Regions from separate parts of the Methylorubrum pseudosasae genome, predicted to be linked through region 1. Evidence: predicted binding sites of a transcription regulator. Region 1 holds the regulator's gene; the other holds the start of a gene.
What was found. The regulator PhoB, encoded in region 1, activates phosphate uptake and scavenging genes when phosphate is short. The targets are predictions, from matches to a motif close to TGTCATNNANCTGTCAT.

Region 1 (8,648 bases):
GGCTTCCGCCGGGACGGCCTCACCGGGCGGCACGAAGGTCACCGCGACGCCGGGCTCCTGCCGCAGCGGGTCGAGGTCGTCGAAATTGGCGATGTGCGGAAAGCGCAGCACCGCGATCAGCGGCACGGCGCCGTCACGGCGCGCTTGCGGGGCATCGAGCGCCACCGCGTCCTCCGGCGGCAGGCGGACGGCATCGGGAAAGAACGGCACGAGGCCGAACGGCGACCAGCCGGTGCGCGCGGCGATCAGAGTCATGCCGTCGGCAAACAGCGTCGGGTCGCCGCGAAAGCGGTTGACGATGAAGCCGCGGATCATCGCCGCATCGTCGGGCTCCAGCACCGCCTGCGTGCCGACGAGGCTGGCGATGACGCCGCCCCGGTCGATGTCGCCGACGAGCACCACCGGCGTTCCCGTCGCCCGGGCAAAGCCCATATTGGCGATGTCGCCCTGCCGCAGGTTCACCTCGGCCGGCGAGCCCGCGCCCTCCACGAGCACGATGTCCGCCTCGCCGCGCAGCCGCTCGAAGCTGTCGAGCACGGAGGCCATCAGGCGCGGCTTCCAGGCCTGGTACTCCCGCGCCCGCGCCGTGCCGATCATCCGCCCCTGCACCACCACCTGTGCGCCGACTTCGCTCTGCGGCTTCAGGAGCACCGGGTTCATGTGAACCGAGGGCGCGACCCGCGCGGCGCGGGCCTGGAGCGCCTGGGCCCGGCCGATCTCCCCACCATCGGCGGTGACGGCGGCGTTGTTCGACATGTTCTGCGGCTTGAACGGACGCACCGTCAGGCCACGCCGGGTGAAGGCACGGGCGAGGCCGGCCACCAGCAGCGACTTGCCGACATCGGACCCGGTCCCCTGGATCATCAGGGCGCGGGTCATCGGCGGTTCTTTGGTCGAGGCGCGGGCATCACGCTGCCATGGCATCGGGGCCGGGCGGCGTCGAGCCGATTTACGGCGCTCTGCGCTCGCTGCGCCGTGCCATCAGCCAGGAAAGCGCGCCCGCGGCATCGGGAATGGCGGGCACATCCGGCAGGGCAGGGCGGTCGACGATCACCACGGGAAGCCCGAGCCGACGTGCGGCCTCGATCTTCGGATAGGTCGCCGCGCCGCCGGAATTCTTCGTCACCAGCACCTCGATTCGCGCCTCGCGCATGAAGCGGATCTCGTCCGCGAGCGTGAAGGGGCCGCGGGCGCTGACGGTGACGAGGTTGGGCACCGGTAACGCATCGCCGACCGGCTCGATCGTGCGCACGACGTAAGCGTGCTGCGGCGCGCGGGCGAAGGCAGCCAGTTCCTGTCGGCCGATGGTGAGGAACACCGTTCTCGGTGCGGCGCCGAGCGCGTCGAGGCAGGCCGGCACGTTCGCCGCCGCGATCCAGTCGTCGCCGGGCTCGCGCTCCCAGGCCGGGCGGCGCACCGCGAGCAGCGGCACCGCCACAGCCCTGCTGGCCTCCGCCGCATTGGCCGAAATCCGCGCGGCGAAGGGGTGGGTCGCGTCGATCACCGCCTCGATGCCGTTCTCCGAAAGCCACCGCGCCAGCCCCTCCGCACCGCCGAACCCGCCGATGCGGGTCGGCACCGGCTCGGGCCGCGGCGCGGCGGTGCGACCGGCCATCGACAGCGTCACCGCGACATCCGGCTCGCGCGCCAGAAGGGCGACGAGCGCGCTGGCCTCGGTGGTCCCGCCGAGGACAAGGATGCGCAGGGGAGCGGCATCGGGATTCGACGTGGGATGGCGCGCAGGAGAACCCTGGTCGGCGGCTCCGGACATTCGTACAACCTGTCTCGCCCGCATCAGCCCGGCAAAGGCCGGGCGAGGTTTTCGACGTGAGACCCTTCTGCCGCGATTGCCTGACGATGCAAGCCGAGGGCGCTCTGCGCTGCCGCGGATGCGGCTCGCCGCGCCTGCTCTCGCACGCGGCCCGCGACGCCTTGAGCATCGCCCACGTCGATTGCGACGCCTTCTACGCAGCGATCGAGAAGCGCGACGACCCGGCCTTGCGCGACAAGCCGCTCATCATCGGCGGGGGCAAGCGCGGCGTCGTCTCCACCGCGTGCTATCTCGCCCGGATCTCCGGGGTGCGCTCGGCGATGCCGATGTTCGAGGCGTTGAAGCGCTGCCCCGACGCCACCGTGCTGCGGCCGGATATGGAGAAATACGCCCGCGTCGGGCGCGAGGTGCGGGCGATGATGCTGGCGTTGACGCCTTTGGTTGAGCCGGTCTCCATCGACGAGGCGTTCCTCGACCTCTCCGGCACCGAGCGCCTGCACGGGACGAGCCCGGCGCTCACGCTCGCCCGCTTCGCCGCACGGGTCGAGGCGGAGGTCGGCATCACGGTGTCGGTGGGACTGTCGGACAACAAGTTCCTGGCCAAGATCGCCTCGGACCTCGACAAGCCGCGCGGCTTCTCGATCATCGCGGGCGCGGACGCCGCGACCTTCCTCGCCGACAAGCCGGTCGGCATCCTGCCCGGTATCGGCGAAAGTGCACGAAACCGCCTCGCCTCCCTCAACATCCACCGCGTCGGCGACATTGCGCGGGTCGATCCGACGCGTCTCCAGGCATCCCTCGGGCGCGATGCGCTGCGTCTCATCGATCTCGCCGCCGGCCGGGACCGGCGGCCGGTGCGCCCGACCCGGGAGGCCAAGAGCGTCTCGTCCGAGACGACCTTCTCGGCCGATCTCACCCGGTTCGAGGATCTGCGGCCGATCCTGTGGCAGCTCTGCGAAAAGGTGTCGGCACGGCTTAAGCGGGCGGAACTCGCCGCCGGCAGCGTCACGCTGAAGCTGAAGGATGCCCGCTTCCGGCTGCGGACCCGCACCCGCGGCGGCCTGAAACCCACCCAACTCGCCGACCGGCTCTTCCGCGAGGGCGAGCCGATGCTGCGGGCGGCCTGCGACGGCACGGCCTTCCGGCTGATCGGCATCGGCGGCGGCGATCTCTGCGGCGCGATCCATGCCGACCGCGGCGATCTCGCCGATCAGGGTATCGAGCGCGTCGCCCGCCGCGAGGCGGCGCTCGACCGGCTGCGGGAAAAGTTCGGCAGCGCCGCGATTCAGCGCGGGCTCGTCTTCACCGGCGAGCCGGAGCGGCGGCGCACCTGACGCGCGGCGACTACTTCTTGCAGGTGGGATCGGCCTTCGGGTCGGCTTTGGCGAGGTCGAGCCGCGTCAGATTCCCGTCGATGGCGAAATCACCGTAATCGAGGTGCAGCCGCCCGCTGACGCCGTCCTCGTAGAGGTCGAAGGTGAGGGTGTAGATCGGCGTGCGCTCACCCGCTCCGGCGGTGAAGTAGCTCAGCGTCACCGGCCACCGGCGCATGCCGCCGTGGTCGCCCTCGCGCAGCGGCTTGTCGCGCTCGGTGTCGGCGGCGGGCGCAGCGTTCGGGCGGCCGATGATGGCCAGCGTGTCGTAGACCTTGCGCCCGTCATCCGAGCCGTCGAACACCTTGGCCGAGACTGTCGTCTCACCCGTCTTGGCCGCCTCGATCAGGCGGATCATGTGGTGGATCGGAAACAGGACCGCGCCCTCGGCCTGAAACTGGTCGCGCTTGGGCTCCTTGAGCTTCACCTTGAGCGCGTCGGCCGCCTCCGCTGTCCCGTCGACGGCCGGAGAGGGCGCGTTGTTGAGAACGGTCGTGGTGCGGAAGCGGAAGCTCTTGCCGTCGCCGTTCTCGAAGGTGGTGCTGCGCAGATCCGAGGTGCGGTCGCCGGACTCGCCGGAATTGAGCATCGTCACCTGACGCGTCTGCATGGTGTAGCCGCGGCAGGCGTCGCCCGAGAAATCGATGACGATGCGCCCGCGCACGCCCTCGACCGCCCGCGTCCCTTCGGAGCGCGCCAGCGACAGATCGTAGACCGCGCGGTGGTTGGCCAGCCGGATCGCGGCCTCGTTCGGAACCGGTGCGGCCGGCCCCGCGGCCATCGCGCTTCCCGGCATCGCGGCAAGGAGGAAAAGGGCCGGCGCGAGGCGCAGTCGCATGCGATCTCCCAAAGTCCGCTTGAAGTGGGTTGTCCACAGGCGGCAGGCCGGCGGACGACGTCCGTCACATAGTCATCCCGTCCGTCCGGACAATCTTTTTCGATCGCGCTCCCGACGCGACCGCGGACATCTCGGCGATACCAGCAGCCGCCCGGCACCCCGGCCAGCCGACCCTCACCCGATCCGGACGCTCGGAAAAGATCAAGTTTACGCAACGCGTTAACGGATGGCGGAGGATTCGCTTGCTCCGCTGCGGAAACCGATCCGTCTCACCGTCCGACGGGTCCGATTGCCGGGGGAAACCGGACCGTGAGACGCGCGGACCCTTGCTCCGCGGCCGAGCTGTCCTGTAGTCTCCACAGCGTCGCCAACGGCATCTTTGGCGTCTGTTAACCGACATGTGCAGGGCCGGATCTCGGGCCCTGGCCATGCCTGCTGTCGCCATGCGCGCCAGCCGCGCTGCCGGCCGGTCTCACGTTCAAGGATGTTTCGACGTGGAGGGGACAATGACGGAAGCGGTCCCGAGCTGGACGGATGAGCGCGTCGAGCTGCTTCGTCGCCTGTGGGACGACGGCCTGAGCGCCAGCCAGATCGCCCTGCAGATCGGTGGCGTCTCGCGCAATGCCGTCATCGGCAAGGTGCATCGCCTCGGGCTCTCCGGCCGCGTCAAGTCGATGGGTGCGGCGTCGCAGGGACGTCGCCGGGAGGGCTTGGCCGCCGAGGTCGAGATGGAGGTCGTGGTCGTCGAGGAGCCGACGCTGCCGGAGCCGCCCGCGATCGTCGCGCACAGACCCGCACCGGACTTCCCGCTGCCGCAGAAGCCTGCCCCGGAGCCGGTGGCCCTCGCGGTTTCCGAGCGGGTCACCATCATGGATCTGCGCGAATCGATGTGCCGCTGGCCGATGGGCGACCCGACCTCGCCGGACTTCCGCTTCTGCGGCGGCCGCGCGATCACGGGCCTTCCGTACTGCACCCAGCACGCGCAGATCGCCTATCAGCCGGCCGCCGAGCGCAAGCGCGACCGCCGCGTCGCCGGTTTCCGCTAAAGGCTCCAAGAGAAGACAGCTGGGCACGCCCGCGACGACGGGCGATTGCCGACGTGCACCGAGTGGGGACGGGCTTTGCCCGACCCGCAGGACCGCCCCCTAGACCAAATCCCATTGATTCCTTCGAGCCAAATCCGGTCGATCCGTTCGGATTGCGGATTTGGACTTGGCTCAAGCGCCGCGCGGGCTGAGCGAGACAGTTCCCCCTTCGATCAGGCGGAGACCGTATCACTCCGCTCCGGCGAACATCTCGTCGAACGAGTAGCCGGAGCCGCGCACGGTGCGGATCGGGTCGCTCTGGCGCGGGCGGTTGATCGCCTTGCGCAGGCGGCCGACATGAACATCGACCGTGCGCTCATCGATGTAGACGTCGTGGCCCCACACGCCGTCGAGCAACTGCTCCCGCGAGAAGACCCGGCCGGGGCTCTGCATCAGGTATTCGAGCAGCTTGAATTCGGTCGGCCCGAGATGGATCTCGCGGCCCTGCCGGCGGATGCGGTGGCTGACGCGGTCGAGCTCGATATCGCCCGCCACGAGCATGTCGGAGACGTGGGTGGGCTTGGCGCGGCGCAGGAGCGCACGGACCCGGGCGAGCAGCTCCGGCACGGAGAACGGCTTGACGACGTAGTCATCGGCGCCGGTCGAGAGGCCGCGCACACGGTCGGTCTCTTCGCCCCGGGCGGTCAGCATGATGACCGGCAGGCGTTCGGTCTCACGGCGGGCACGGATGCGCCGGCACAGCTCGATCCCCGAGAGCCCCGGCACCATCCAGTCGAGGAGTACGAGGTCGGGCGTGGTCTCGTGCAGGCGAAGGTCGGCCTCGTCGCCGCGAACCGCGACATCGACTTGGAAACCCTCCGCTTCGAGATTGTAGCGCAGCAGGGTCGTCAGCGATTCCTCGTCCTCGACGATCAGGATGTGCGCACTCGTCATCGCCCGTCTTTCCATCCGTCACGCCCGGCCCTCGAGAGAGGAGCCGGAGACGTCTCTTGATCGCCGCGCGCGCCGAAAACCTTCGGTGTCAGGTGCTCGGCGTAATCGTCGCGTAGTTCGAAGCGTCGTTCTTGGGCCGCTCGGCCGTCGGCGTCTCGCCGGTGACGAGGTATTCGATGGTTTCGGCGACGTTGGTGGTGTGATCGCCGATCCGCTCGACGTTCTTGGCGCAGAACAGCAGGTGCGTACAGAACGAGATGTTGCGCGGATCCTCCATCATGTAAGTCAGGAGTTCCCGGAACAGTGAATTGTAGAGCGCGTCGATGGCGCTGTCCCGCTCCCACACCTCGCGGGCGGCGGTCACGTCGCGGCTCGCATAGGCATCGAGCACGTCCTTGAGCTGTTCCTGCACGAGGTCGCTCATGTGCTGGACGCCGAGCACGATCTTCTGCGGCTGGGCCTGATCGCTGATCGCCACGACGCGCTTGGCGATGTTCTTGGCGAGATCGCCGATCCGTTCCAGGTCGCCCGAGACGCGGATGCCGGAGATCGTCTCGCGCAGGTCGATGGCCAGCGGCTGACGGCGTGCGATGAGGAGAACCGAACGCTCCTCGATCTCCCGCTGCAGCAGGTCGAGGCGCTTGTCGGCGACGATCACCGCCTGAGCGAGGGTGGTATCCCGGCGCACCAGCGCGTCGGTGGCATCCGTCATCATCTTCTCGGCCACGCCGCCCATCTCGGCGATGGAGCGGCGCAGGTTCTCGAGGTCGGTGTCGTAGGAGGAGACGATATGGTCGGCCATGTCGCGAATTTCCCGATCAGGCGGTCGGACGAGGGCGCTCTCAAGCTGCGATGGACATGGGTCCGGCGGAAGAGGGCGCGTCTCAACGAGGGCGCAAGGGGGCTGCGACTGTCGTGCAGTCGCGGCCGATCTCAGCCGAAGCGGCCGGTGATGTAGTCCTGGGTCTGCCGTTTGGCCGGGTTCATGAAAATCTTCGTGGTCGCGTCGAACTCGATCAGCTCACCGAGATACATGAACGCCGTGAACTGCGAGATGCGGGCGGCCTGCTGCATGTTGTGCGTCACGATGACGATCGTGAACTCGGTCCGCAACTGCTCGATCAGCTCCTCGATGCGTCCGGTGGAGATCGGGTCGAGGGCCGAGGTCGGCTCGTCGAACAGGATGACCTCGGGGCGCTGTGCCACGGTGCGGGCGATGCACAGGCGCTGCTGCTGGCCGCCGGAGAGGCCGGTGCCGGACTGCTTGAGCTTGTCCTTCACCTCGTCCCACAACGCGGCCTTGCGCAGGGATTCCTCCACGCGCACGTCGAGCTCGGCTTTCGGAAGCTTCTCGTAGAGGCGCAGGCCGAAGGCGACATTGTCGTAGATCGACATCGGGAAGGGCGTCGGCTTCTGGAACACCATGCCGACGCGCGAGCGCAGTTCGTTCAGGTCGATCTTCGGGTCCAGAACGTTCTGCCCATCGAGCAGGATCTCGCCTTCCGCGCGCTGCTCCGGATAGAGGCTGTAGATGCGGTTGAAGGTGCGCAGCAGTGTCGACTTCCCGCAGCCCGAAGGCCCGATCAGCGCGGTCACCTGCCGGTCGCGGAAATCGAGGTTGATGTCCTTCAGGCCATGGAAGCTGCCATAGTAGAAGTTGAGATCCTTGCAGGCGATGCGCACCGGAGCCTTGACGTCGGCCGGGCTTCGACCTTCGAACTGGCTGCGGATCGCGGGGGAGGCGCTCATCGGATTGTCTCGCAGGTAGGAGGTCTGTCCGGGGGGCGGCCTCAGCGCGCCCGCTGGTCCTTGATCACAAGGCGGGCCACCACCGACAGGGCCAGGATGGTGACGGTGATGAGAAGGGCGCCCGCCCAGGCCAGGCTCTGCCAGTTCGGATAGGGCGACAGCGCGAACTGGTAGATCATCACCGGCAGGTTGGGCACGCCGCCGAGAAGGTTCGCGTTGAACCAGCTGTTGTTGTTGAGCGCCGTGAACAGCAGCGGCGCGGTCTCGCCGGCGATGCGGGCGAGCGCCAGGATGATGCCGGTGACGACACCCGCACTCGCCGCCCGCCAGGTGATCGCGCGGATGACGAGGGAGCGGGGCGCGCCGAGCGCGGCGCCGGCCTCGCGCATCTGGCTCGGCACGAGACGCAGCATGTCCTCGGTGGTGCGCACGATCACGGGGGTGGCGATGATGGCCAGCGCCACCGCGCCGGCCCAGCCGGAATAGGTCCCCATCGGCCGCACCATCAGCGTGTAGACGAAAAGGCCGATCAGGATCGAGGGGGCCGAGAGCAGCACGTCGTTGAGGAAGCGGATGATGTCCGCGATCTTCGAGGTGCGGCCGTATTCCGCGAGGAAGGTGCCGGCCATCAGCCCGATCGGCGTGGCGATGACGATGCCGATGAACGTCATCACGAGGCTGCCGAGGATGGCGTTGGCGATGCCGCCGCCCACGGAGCCCGGCCCCGGCGTCGGCTCCGTGAGCAGGGCGGGGGTGAAGCCCTTCACGCCCTCGACGATCAGCATCAGCAGGATCGAGCCGAGCACGACGATGCCGAGCAGCGTGGCGAAGGTGCTCGCCAGGATCAGGACGCGGTCGGCGATCCGGCGGCCGGAGCGCACACGGCTCGCCCTCCGGGGGCGTTCGGCCGTTGCGAGGGGAGTGCTGGCATCCATGGC
Region 2 (8,648 bases), 1.4 Mb from region 1:
ACGTCATGGCCAACAACAAGATGCTCATCGATGCGATGCATCCGGAGGAGACCCGGGTCGTCACAGTCCAAGGCTCGCGGGTCGAGGAATTTGATTTCGAGGCAGCCAACCGCCGGCCTCTGAGGGGCAACATCTATCTCGCCAAGGTCACCCGCGTGGAGCCCTCGCTCCAGGCGGCCTTCGTCGAGTACGGCGGCAACCGCCACGGCTTCCTCGCCTTCAACGAGATCCACCCCGACTACTACCAGATCCCGATGGCCGACCGCCTCGCCCTGATCGAGGCCGAGGCGCGCGAGGAAGAGGAGCACCGCGAGCGCGAGGAGCGCCGTCCGCCGCGGGGCCGCCGCTCGCGCGGGCGCCGGGCCGAGGCCCGCGGTTCGCGCCCCGACGACACGGTGAAGTCGCAAGAGGCAGCGTCCGACGCAGGCTCCGAGGACGCTGCGATCCCCGGTGAGGGCCAGGCCGCCGACGCGCCCGCGCCGGAGGCGATCGAGGCGGTGCGCTCCGCTCTCGTCGAAGGGCGGAGCGAAGAACGGAACGACGAGCGGAGCGAGGGCGACGCGGCGTCCGCACCGGTCGAGGCCGGCGGCGATGCTTCCGCGAGCCTGCCCGAGGCGGCGCTGGAGCCCGGCACCCCCGCCGGTGAGGCGCCGGCTGACGAAGCCGCCGCGGTCGAGCCCTCCGACATCGCCGCGATCTCCGAGGCGCCGAACCCGCCCGTCGAGGCCGCGGAATCGTCCGAGGCTGCTCCCGCCGAGGCCGATTCCGCCGAGGCAGAGACGGTCGAGCCGCAGCCCGTCGCCGCCAGCGCGCCCGTCTCCCAGGCCGAGATCGAGGAAGCCGATGCGGATTCCGACGAGGACGCCGAGACCGACGATTCGGACGACGAGGACTCGGAGGATGACGAGTCCGACGACGAGGATGAGGACGACGATTCCGAAGACGACGATTCGGACGACGAGGACGACGACGAGGAGTCCGAGGACGGCGAGCCGCGCGTCGCGCAGGTCGGCGGCTCGGGCGATGCGCTCGCCGAGCTCCCCGAGCGTCCGCGCGCCTATCGCCGCCACTACAAGATCCAGGAGGTGATCAAGCGCCGCCAGATCATCCTCGTCCAGGTCGTCAAGGAAGAGCGCGGCACCAAGGGCGCGGCGCTCACCACCTACCTGTCGCTGGCCGGCCGCTACTCGGTGCTGATGCCGAACACCGGACGGGGCGGCGGCATCTCGCGCAAGATCACCTCGGCCGCCGACCGCAAGCGCCTCAAGGAAGTGGTCGCCGACCTCGACGTGCCGGATGGGATGGGGATCATCCTGCGCACGGCCGGCGCCTCGCGCACCAAGCCTGAGATCAAGCGCGACTTCGAGTACCTGATGCGCCTTTGGGAGAGCGTGCGCGAGCTGACGCTGTCCTCGACCGCCCCGGCGCTCGTCTACGAGGAGGGCTCGTTGATCAAGCGGGCGATCCGCGACCTCTACAACAAGGATCTCGACGAGGTTCTGGTCTCCGGCGAGGACGCCTACCGCGAGGCCAAGGACTTCATGCGGATGCTGATGCCCGGCCAGTCCAAGGTCGTGAAGCCCTACCGCGATCCGACGCCGATCTTCGCCCGCTACGGCGTCGAGCAGCAGCTCGACGCGATGTTCTCGACCCACGTCGCCCTGCGCTCCGGCGGCTACCTCGTCATCAACCCGACCGAGGCGCTGGTCTCGATCGACGTGAACTCCGGCCGCGCGACCCGCGAGCACGACATCGAGGACACCGCGCTCAAGACGAACCTTGAGGCGGCCGAAGAGGTCGCCCGGCAGGTGCGCCTGCGCGATCTCGCCGGCCTCGTCGTGATCGACTTCATCGACATGGAGGAGAAGCGCAACAAACCGGGCGGTGGAGAAGCGCCTGAACGAGGCGCTCAAGAATGACCGGGCGCGCATCCAGGTCGGGCGGATCTCGCCCTTCGGCCTGCTTGAGATGAGCCGCCAGCGCATCCGCACCGGCGTGCTCGAATCCTCCTCGATCCCCTGCGCCCATTGCGGCGGCTCGGGCTTCGTGCGGGCGACCTCCTCGGTGGCGCTGCACATCCTGCGCTCGATCGAGGAGGTGCTGCTCAAGTCGGCGAGCCACAACGTCGTGCTGCGCACCCGCACCGAGACGGCGCTCTACATCCTCAACCAGAAGCGGGCGCATCTCTTCGATCTCGAGCAGCGCTTCTCGGTCACGATCACCATTTCCGCCGACGATCGGCTCGTGGCGACCTCCGCCTTCCAGCTCGAACGCGGTGAGCCGGCGGTGAAGCACGAGGGCCCGGTGACGGGCGTGCGCGCCGTGGCGATCTCGCCGGTCTACGAGGCCGAGGAGTTCGAGGACGAGGCGGTCGAGAGCCAGGAGACCGAAGAGGTCGAGACCGAGGTCGAAGCAGAGGCCGAGGGCGCGTCCGAGGAGCGCCCCGCCGCCGATGCGTCCGAGGAGGGCGGTGGCCGTCGCCGCCGTCGCCGTCGCCGTCGCGGTGGTCGCACCTCCGGTGAGGGCGAGGCCCGCGCGCGGGACGAGGACGGGACCGACAGCGAGGACGGGGCCGAGGACGGCACGGAGGACGGCGACGATGCGCCCGATTCCGAGCCGGAGGCCGTCGAGGCGGCTCTCGGTGCCGCGTCCGAGCCGGACGAGACCGCATCGGACGCCGACGCCAACGGCGAGGACGCCAACGGACGCCGCCGTCGCCGCGGACGCCGGGGCGGTCGCGGCCGCGGCCGGACCGAGCGCAACGGCCGTTCGGATTCCGAGCAGGATTCCGATGCGGACGAGGCAGGCACGGTGCGGGCCGCGGAGGATTCCGAGGCGCATCCCGAGGAGACCGCCTCCGATACCCTGCCGGTGGGCCCCGAGGAGCCGTTCAACGATGCCGATGTGAGCACCGTCTCGCTCGCCGCCGAGAACGGCGCCGCGGCCGAGCCGCCGCCGGTCGTCCCCGCGCCGGAGCTCGAGCCGATCCAGGTCGAGTCCTTCGCCGAGGCCGCGACCGAAGCGGCAGCGCCCAGCCCGGCCAACGCCGAGCCCGCGCCGGAGCCCGTCGCGGTGGTGCTGACCCCGCCGGACCCGAACCGTCCCAAGCGGGCCGGCTGGTGGTCGCGCACCAAGGCGGCGCTGTCGGGGGAGTGAGGCGCGGCGCGGGATCGCGGATCCCGCGCACGGCTTCTTATGCGTCCTGATGCTTGCGAAGCGGGGTCCGGCTCAGCCGGGCCCCGCTTTGCGTATCAGGGGGTATGATCCGGCGCGTTCCACGGGCCTTCCGACGGATAGGTCTGCGGTGCGCAGGCGTTCGGGAGGGCCGGATGCTGCACGAGTCCGGAGCCGGCGGCTCAGCCCAGCCAACCCTTCAGCCGCGACACCGCCTCGGCGCATTCGGCGTTCGAGCCGGCGAAGGAGAAGCGGATGTGGTGGCCGCCCTCCTCCGGGTCGAAGTCGAGGCCCGGCGTCGCGGCGACGCCCGCCTCCTCCAGCATCCGCCGGCAGAAGGCGCTGGCGTCGTCGGTGTGCCGGGCGATGTCCGCGTAGAGATAGAAGGCCCCGTCCACGGGGTGGATGTCGCTGAAGCCGAGCGACGGCAGCGCGTCGAGGAGCAGGGCGCGGTTGGCCGCGTAGCCCTCGCGGACCGCGACGATCTCGTCGAGGGTGTCGAAGGCGGCGAGCGCCGCGATCTGCGAGAGATAGGGCGCGGAGATGTAGAGGTTCTGCGCCAGCCGCTCGATTCCGCGGACCAGCGCCTCGGGCACCACCATCCAGCCCACCCGCCAGCCGGTCATGCAGTAGAATTTCGAGAAGGAGTTGATGACCAGCGCGTTCGCATCGAATTGCAGCGCGGTCGCCGTCGGCACGCCGTAGCTGAGGCCGTGATAGATCTCGTCGGAGATGAAGGGCAGCGAGAGCGCCCGCGCCGTGGCGCAGAGTTCGGCAAGCCGGGTCGGCTCGATCACCGTGCCCGAGGGGTTGGCCGGGCTCATCACCAGCAGGCCGGAGAGCGGCTGCGCCGCATGGACCGCGCGCACCAGCGCGGGGGTCGGGGCGTAGCGGTCTTCCGCGCGCAGGGTCAGCGGCTGCGGGATCAGGTCGAGGGCGCGCAGGATGCCGTCATAGGCCGGGTAGCCGGGGCGCGGCACGCCGATCCGGGCGCCCGCATCGAACAGGGCGAGGAAGGCCAGCACGAAACCCGCCGAGGAGCCCGTCGTCACCACCACCCGCTCCGGCGAGAGGCTGACGCTGTAGGTCTCGGCGTAGTGCCGGGCGATGCGCTCGCGCAGGCGCGGAAGCCCGAGCGCTTCGGTGTAGGGGATGCGCCCGTCGGCGAGCGCTCCTTGCGCCGCCGCGATCACCGCGCGGGGCCGCCGGGGCCGAGGGCTGGCCGACCTCCATGTGCACGACGCCCTCCCCGCGCCGCTCCCGGGCGCCGGCGGCAGCCATCACGTCCATCGCCAGGAAGGGCGCCACGGCCTGGGCGCGGCGCGAGAGGGCGGGATCGGGGCTCAAAGGCGAGGCTCCTCACGGGAGAGGCGGGACCCCGGTCAGGTAGACCCTGCCGGCGCCCCGCTCAACCGCGGGAGGCGCCTACCAGGTGAGCTGCGCCCGGCCGATGAAGAGGTCGGCGTCGACGGTGCGACGGCCGAAGTTCAGCGATTCCGCCGACGGTTCGGCATGCGAGCGGATGTAGTCGAAGACGAAGCGGATGTTGGGCTCGGGATACCAGTTCGCGCCCGCGGTGAAGTCGTGCTCGACGCCGCCGCGCACCTCACGGGATTCGAGGTCGATGGCGCTGTAACGGACCCCGAGTTCGAACAGGCCCGTACCGCCGCGGCTGACCCGCTGGCGCTCCTCGACGGTGACGCCGGTGAAGACGCCGTACTCGCTGCCATAGGTCGGCACGACCCGGTAGGGCCGGCCCTTGTCGTTGAGCACCACCGAGGCCTGGATGTAGCCGCCCTGGAACAGCAGCGGCGGGCGTCCGTCGCGGCGCTCGATATCGGTGAGGATGTACTCGCCCTGGAGCCGGAACGGGCCCTGCTGCCATGCCGCCTCGACGCCAACCCGGCCGATCGCCGTGGCGTCGCGGATCGTCCGGGTGTTGACGAGCGGGCGGGCGAACAGGAACGCCTCCGAGCGGCTCGACAGGCTGAGGCTGCTGTCGTCGTCGCCGAGCGTCCGATAGCTGCCGGCGAGGCCGAGATGCAGCACGTCGTTCTTGTTCTCGGAGAGCCACGGCGTGTAGGTCAAGCGGGTGGTCGAGGCGATCCCGTTGTTCTGCAGGCCGGTGTTGATGTTGCCGCCGAACACGCCCGTCACCGCGGTCCAGTTGACGCCGTGGGTGCCGATGGCGGAGCCGAAGTTGCGCGCCGGGGCGAAGGCGTCGGCCTGGGAGCGCTCGGTGAACTGGCTGACATTGTCGCTGATGAGCTGATCGAGGCTGAACGGCTCCTTGAAGTTGCCCTGGGTGATGATGACGTCCTGAAAGCCCTTGTAGGCGACGATGGCGTCGCTCACCGGCACGCGCCGTTCGTTGAAGTCGTACTGGAAGGCGAATTCGAAGTCCTTGAGGCTGTAATAGGTCTCGATCCAGGCCCGGCGGATCGCCGCCGGCTCCTCGAACACCGTGCCGAAGCCGCGCTGCTGCACATGCCCCGTGCCGAAATCCCCTTGAAGCCGGCCGCCGATGCGGAATGTGCTGCCGTCGTCGAGCCGGACCGTGATGCCCTTCTCGTCGAGGGTCACGGGCGGCTTGGCCTCGGCCTTCTTGCCGGACGTCTCGTCGGCTGCGGCGGGGCCGGCGGAGCAGGTCAGGACCGAGGCAAGAATCGGAACCGCGGCCAGGGCGAGGCCCGGTGCGGCGGCGGAAGCAAGGCAGCGGAGGGCGCGGCGGGGCGGCATCGGAACATCCAAGGCGGGGCAGGTCATGCTTAACCTTTGATGGTTTTGATGACCCGTGTACGACGCCTGGGATGAAAAGGCGGCCCTCGACCGCCGAGACCGTGCGCTCGTTGCCGGAGGCCGCGTCAGGGCACCGTTTGCACCGCCCGGCCAAAGGCCTGCACCAGCCCACCCTCGAGCTTGCCCTGCATGCTCGACAGGATCGAGAGCGCGTCGCGGCTCGACATCGGCACCTTGTAGGGGCGCCGCTCGATCAGGGCGGCATAGATGTCGCAGATCGTCAGCAGCCGCACGGGGTCGCCGATCGCGTCGGCGCAGAGCTTGTCCGGGTAGCCCGAGCCGTCGAGCATCTCGTGATGATGGCGCGTCACCGCGAGCGTGACCGGGTCGCAGCCGCCAGACGCCATCAGGATCTCGTGGCCGATCGGCGCGTGGGTCTGCATCACCGCCCGCTCGTCGTCGTCGAGCCGGCCGGGCTTGTTGAGCACGGCGAGCGGGATGCGCGACTTGCCCACGTCGTGCACCAGCGCGGCGCGGGTCATGAGCTGCTTGTCCGTGGCGGAGAGGCCGAGATTCTGGGCGAAGGCGGCGACGACGCCGGAGACCAGCAGGCAGTGCTGGAAGGTCACGTCGTCGTGTGCCCACACCTCGTCGAGCCAGCGCGACAGGCCGCCCTCGTGGATGGCGTCGAGCACCGGGGCGATGCCCCGCTCCACGCTCGGCAGGTCGATCGGGCCGGTCTGCGCCGATTCGAACAGGCGCGTCATCAGCGTACCCGCCCGCTCGGCCTCGCGGGTCACCACGAGGTCGGCCACCGACTTCTCGGGCCAGACCTCGCGCACCAGCGAGCCCACCACCATCCGCGGCTCGGCCAGCGCCGACAGGCACAGGGTGGCCCCGAGGTTGCGCGCCTCGGTGAAGGCGGATTGCTCGTTGCCGCGGGTCAGGCAGATCAGGGGCGCGCGCGCGCGTGCGGGGCGGCTCGCCAGCAAGCGCAGGCAGCGCTTGGCTTCGGGGCGGCTCAGGGTGATGTCGGCGATCACACCGCGGAAGGGGCCGATCCGGGCCCAGGTTTCGTCGGTGCCCACGACCCGGCACTCGGCGACCGCGCGCACGGCATCCACCAGGGACTGGCTTCGATCCGGGCGGTCGCTCAGCACGACGATCACGCTGCCCTCCCCCGCTCCGGCCGAATCGTTGCTTGCCTGGAACTTGAGGTGCATCATTTAGCAAATCGCTAAAATCGAACGACTTTCGGTTGCGCGGCCGGACGGAGCGGTCGCCGCGAAATCGCCGCAGCCCGGGAGCAGGTAACGGCGCGAGGCCCTTCAGGGGCTCCCGTCCGGATCAGATTCGGGTCGGCGCGGCGGATGCGCCGTGCCATAGTTTCGTCGGCGGGGCCGGTGGGACCGCCGTGTTGCTGGTCCCGGCCGGGATGTCGTCCCCGACATGCATTTCGAGGTATCGATGAAGCTCTTCCGCTCCGTTTCCGTCTTCGCCCTCGCCGGCGGCCTTGCGCTCGGTGCGGCCGTCGGCGCCCGCGCGGAGGATGCCGCCCCCTTCACCGACGCCCAGCGCAAGGCGATCGAGGGGATCGTCAAAGACTACCTCGTCAAGAACCCGGACGTGCTGCAGGAGGCGATCGCCGAGGGCGAGCGCCGCGCCCAAGAGACGCAGAAGCTCGCCCAGGCCGCCGCGCTGAAGGAGTCGCGCGAGGCGCTGACGAACTCGCCCCACGGCATCGTCGCCGGCAACCCGAACGGCGACGTCACCGTGGTCGAGTTCTTCGACTACAATTGCGGCTATTGCCGCAAGGCGTTCACCGACGTGCAGACCCTGATCAAGTCCGATCCGAAGCTGCGCGTGGTGCTCAAGGACTTCCCCGTGCTCGGGGCCGAGTCGCTGGAGGCGAGCCGGATTGCGCTCGCGGCCAAGCTCCAGCTCAAGCCGGAGAAGATGTTCGACTTCCACGCCAAGCTGCTCGAGACCAAGGGCCGCATCAACGGCGAGCGGGCGATCGCGGTGGCCAAGGAATTCGGTGCCGACGTGGAGCGCCTGAAGAAGGACGCGCAGGGGCCGGAGGTGAAGGCCGCACTCACCGAGAATGTCGGCCTCGGCGACAAGCTCAGCCTCTCGGGCACCCCCGCCTTCGTCATCGGCGACGAGATCCTGCCCGGCGCGGTCGGCGTCGAGCCGATGCGCAAGACCATCAGCGACATCCGCCAGTGCGGCCACGCAAGCTGCTGAGCCGCCGCTCTCGACGGAAAGAACAAGGGCCCGGTGCGGATCGACCGCACCGGGCCCTTCTTCGTTCAGGCCGCCGCGGCGCGGGGATCGCTTTGGAGCGGGCGCTCGCCGCGGATGCCGGTCTCGTTGCCGGCCTCGGGCCGTGCCTGGCCGCCGGGATAGGGCGGATCGGGGTTCACCCATTCCGCCCGCTGGCGCGGCAGGGCGCTGGGATGCTCCTTCTGCAGGAAGCCGATCATCTTCTCGCGCACCTCGCAGCGCAGATCCCAGGTCTGCGGCGCATTGCGGGCGCTCACCAGCATCCGCAGCTCGATCACGCCCTCCCGCGCGTCCGAGACCTGCAGGTTGACCACGTTGCCGTCCCAGAGCCGGGACGCCCCGGCGATCCGCCGCAATTCCTTGCGCATTGCCTCGATCGGCGCCCGGTGATCGACGTAGAGGAACACCGAGCCGATCAGGGAGGCGCCCTCGCGGGTCCAGTTCTGGAA

Region 2: a site for PhoB is predicted at 5,962-5,978, ahead of M2437_RS14920 (OprO/OprP family phosphate-selective porin). Genes of this name have one in related genera too.

Annotation. Positions count from the first base shown of each region.
Region 1 is NZ_JAQGDU010000002.1:1,604,821-1,613,468, forward strand. Features, by position in the region: gene M2437_RS08475 (cobyric acid synthase) at 1-879, opposite strand, end outside; gene M2437_RS08480 (cobalt-precorrin-6A reductase) at 950-1,771, opposite strand; gene M2437_RS08485 (DNA polymerase IV) at 1,828-3,105, shown strand; gene M2437_RS08490 (cell envelope integrity EipB family protein) at 3,116-3,982, opposite strand; gene M2437_RS08495 (GcrA family cell cycle regulator) at 4,489-5,028, shown strand; gene phoB (phosphate regulon transcriptional regulator PhoB) at 5,257-5,961, opposite strand; gene phoU (phosphate signaling complex protein PhoU) at 6,050-6,763, opposite strand; gene pstB (phosphate ABC transporter ATP-binding protein PstB) at 6,895-7,710, opposite strand; gene pstA (phosphate ABC transporter permease PstA) at 7,752-8,645, opposite strand.
Region 2 is NZ_JAQGDU010000002.1:2,973,623-2,982,270, forward strand. Features, by position in the region: partial or broken gene M2437_RS14910 (Rne/Rng family ribonuclease) at 6-3,156, shown strand; partial or broken gene M2437_RS14915 (pyridoxal phosphate-dependent aminotransferase) at 3,357-4,521, opposite strand; gene M2437_RS14920 (OprO/OprP family phosphate-selective porin) at 4,600-5,913, opposite strand; gene M2437_RS14925 (HD-GYP domain-containing protein) at 6,039-7,082, opposite strand; gene M2437_RS14930 (DsbA family protein) at 7,381-8,160, shown strand; gene M2437_RS14935 (mechanosensitive ion channel family protein) at 8,226-8,648, opposite strand, start outside.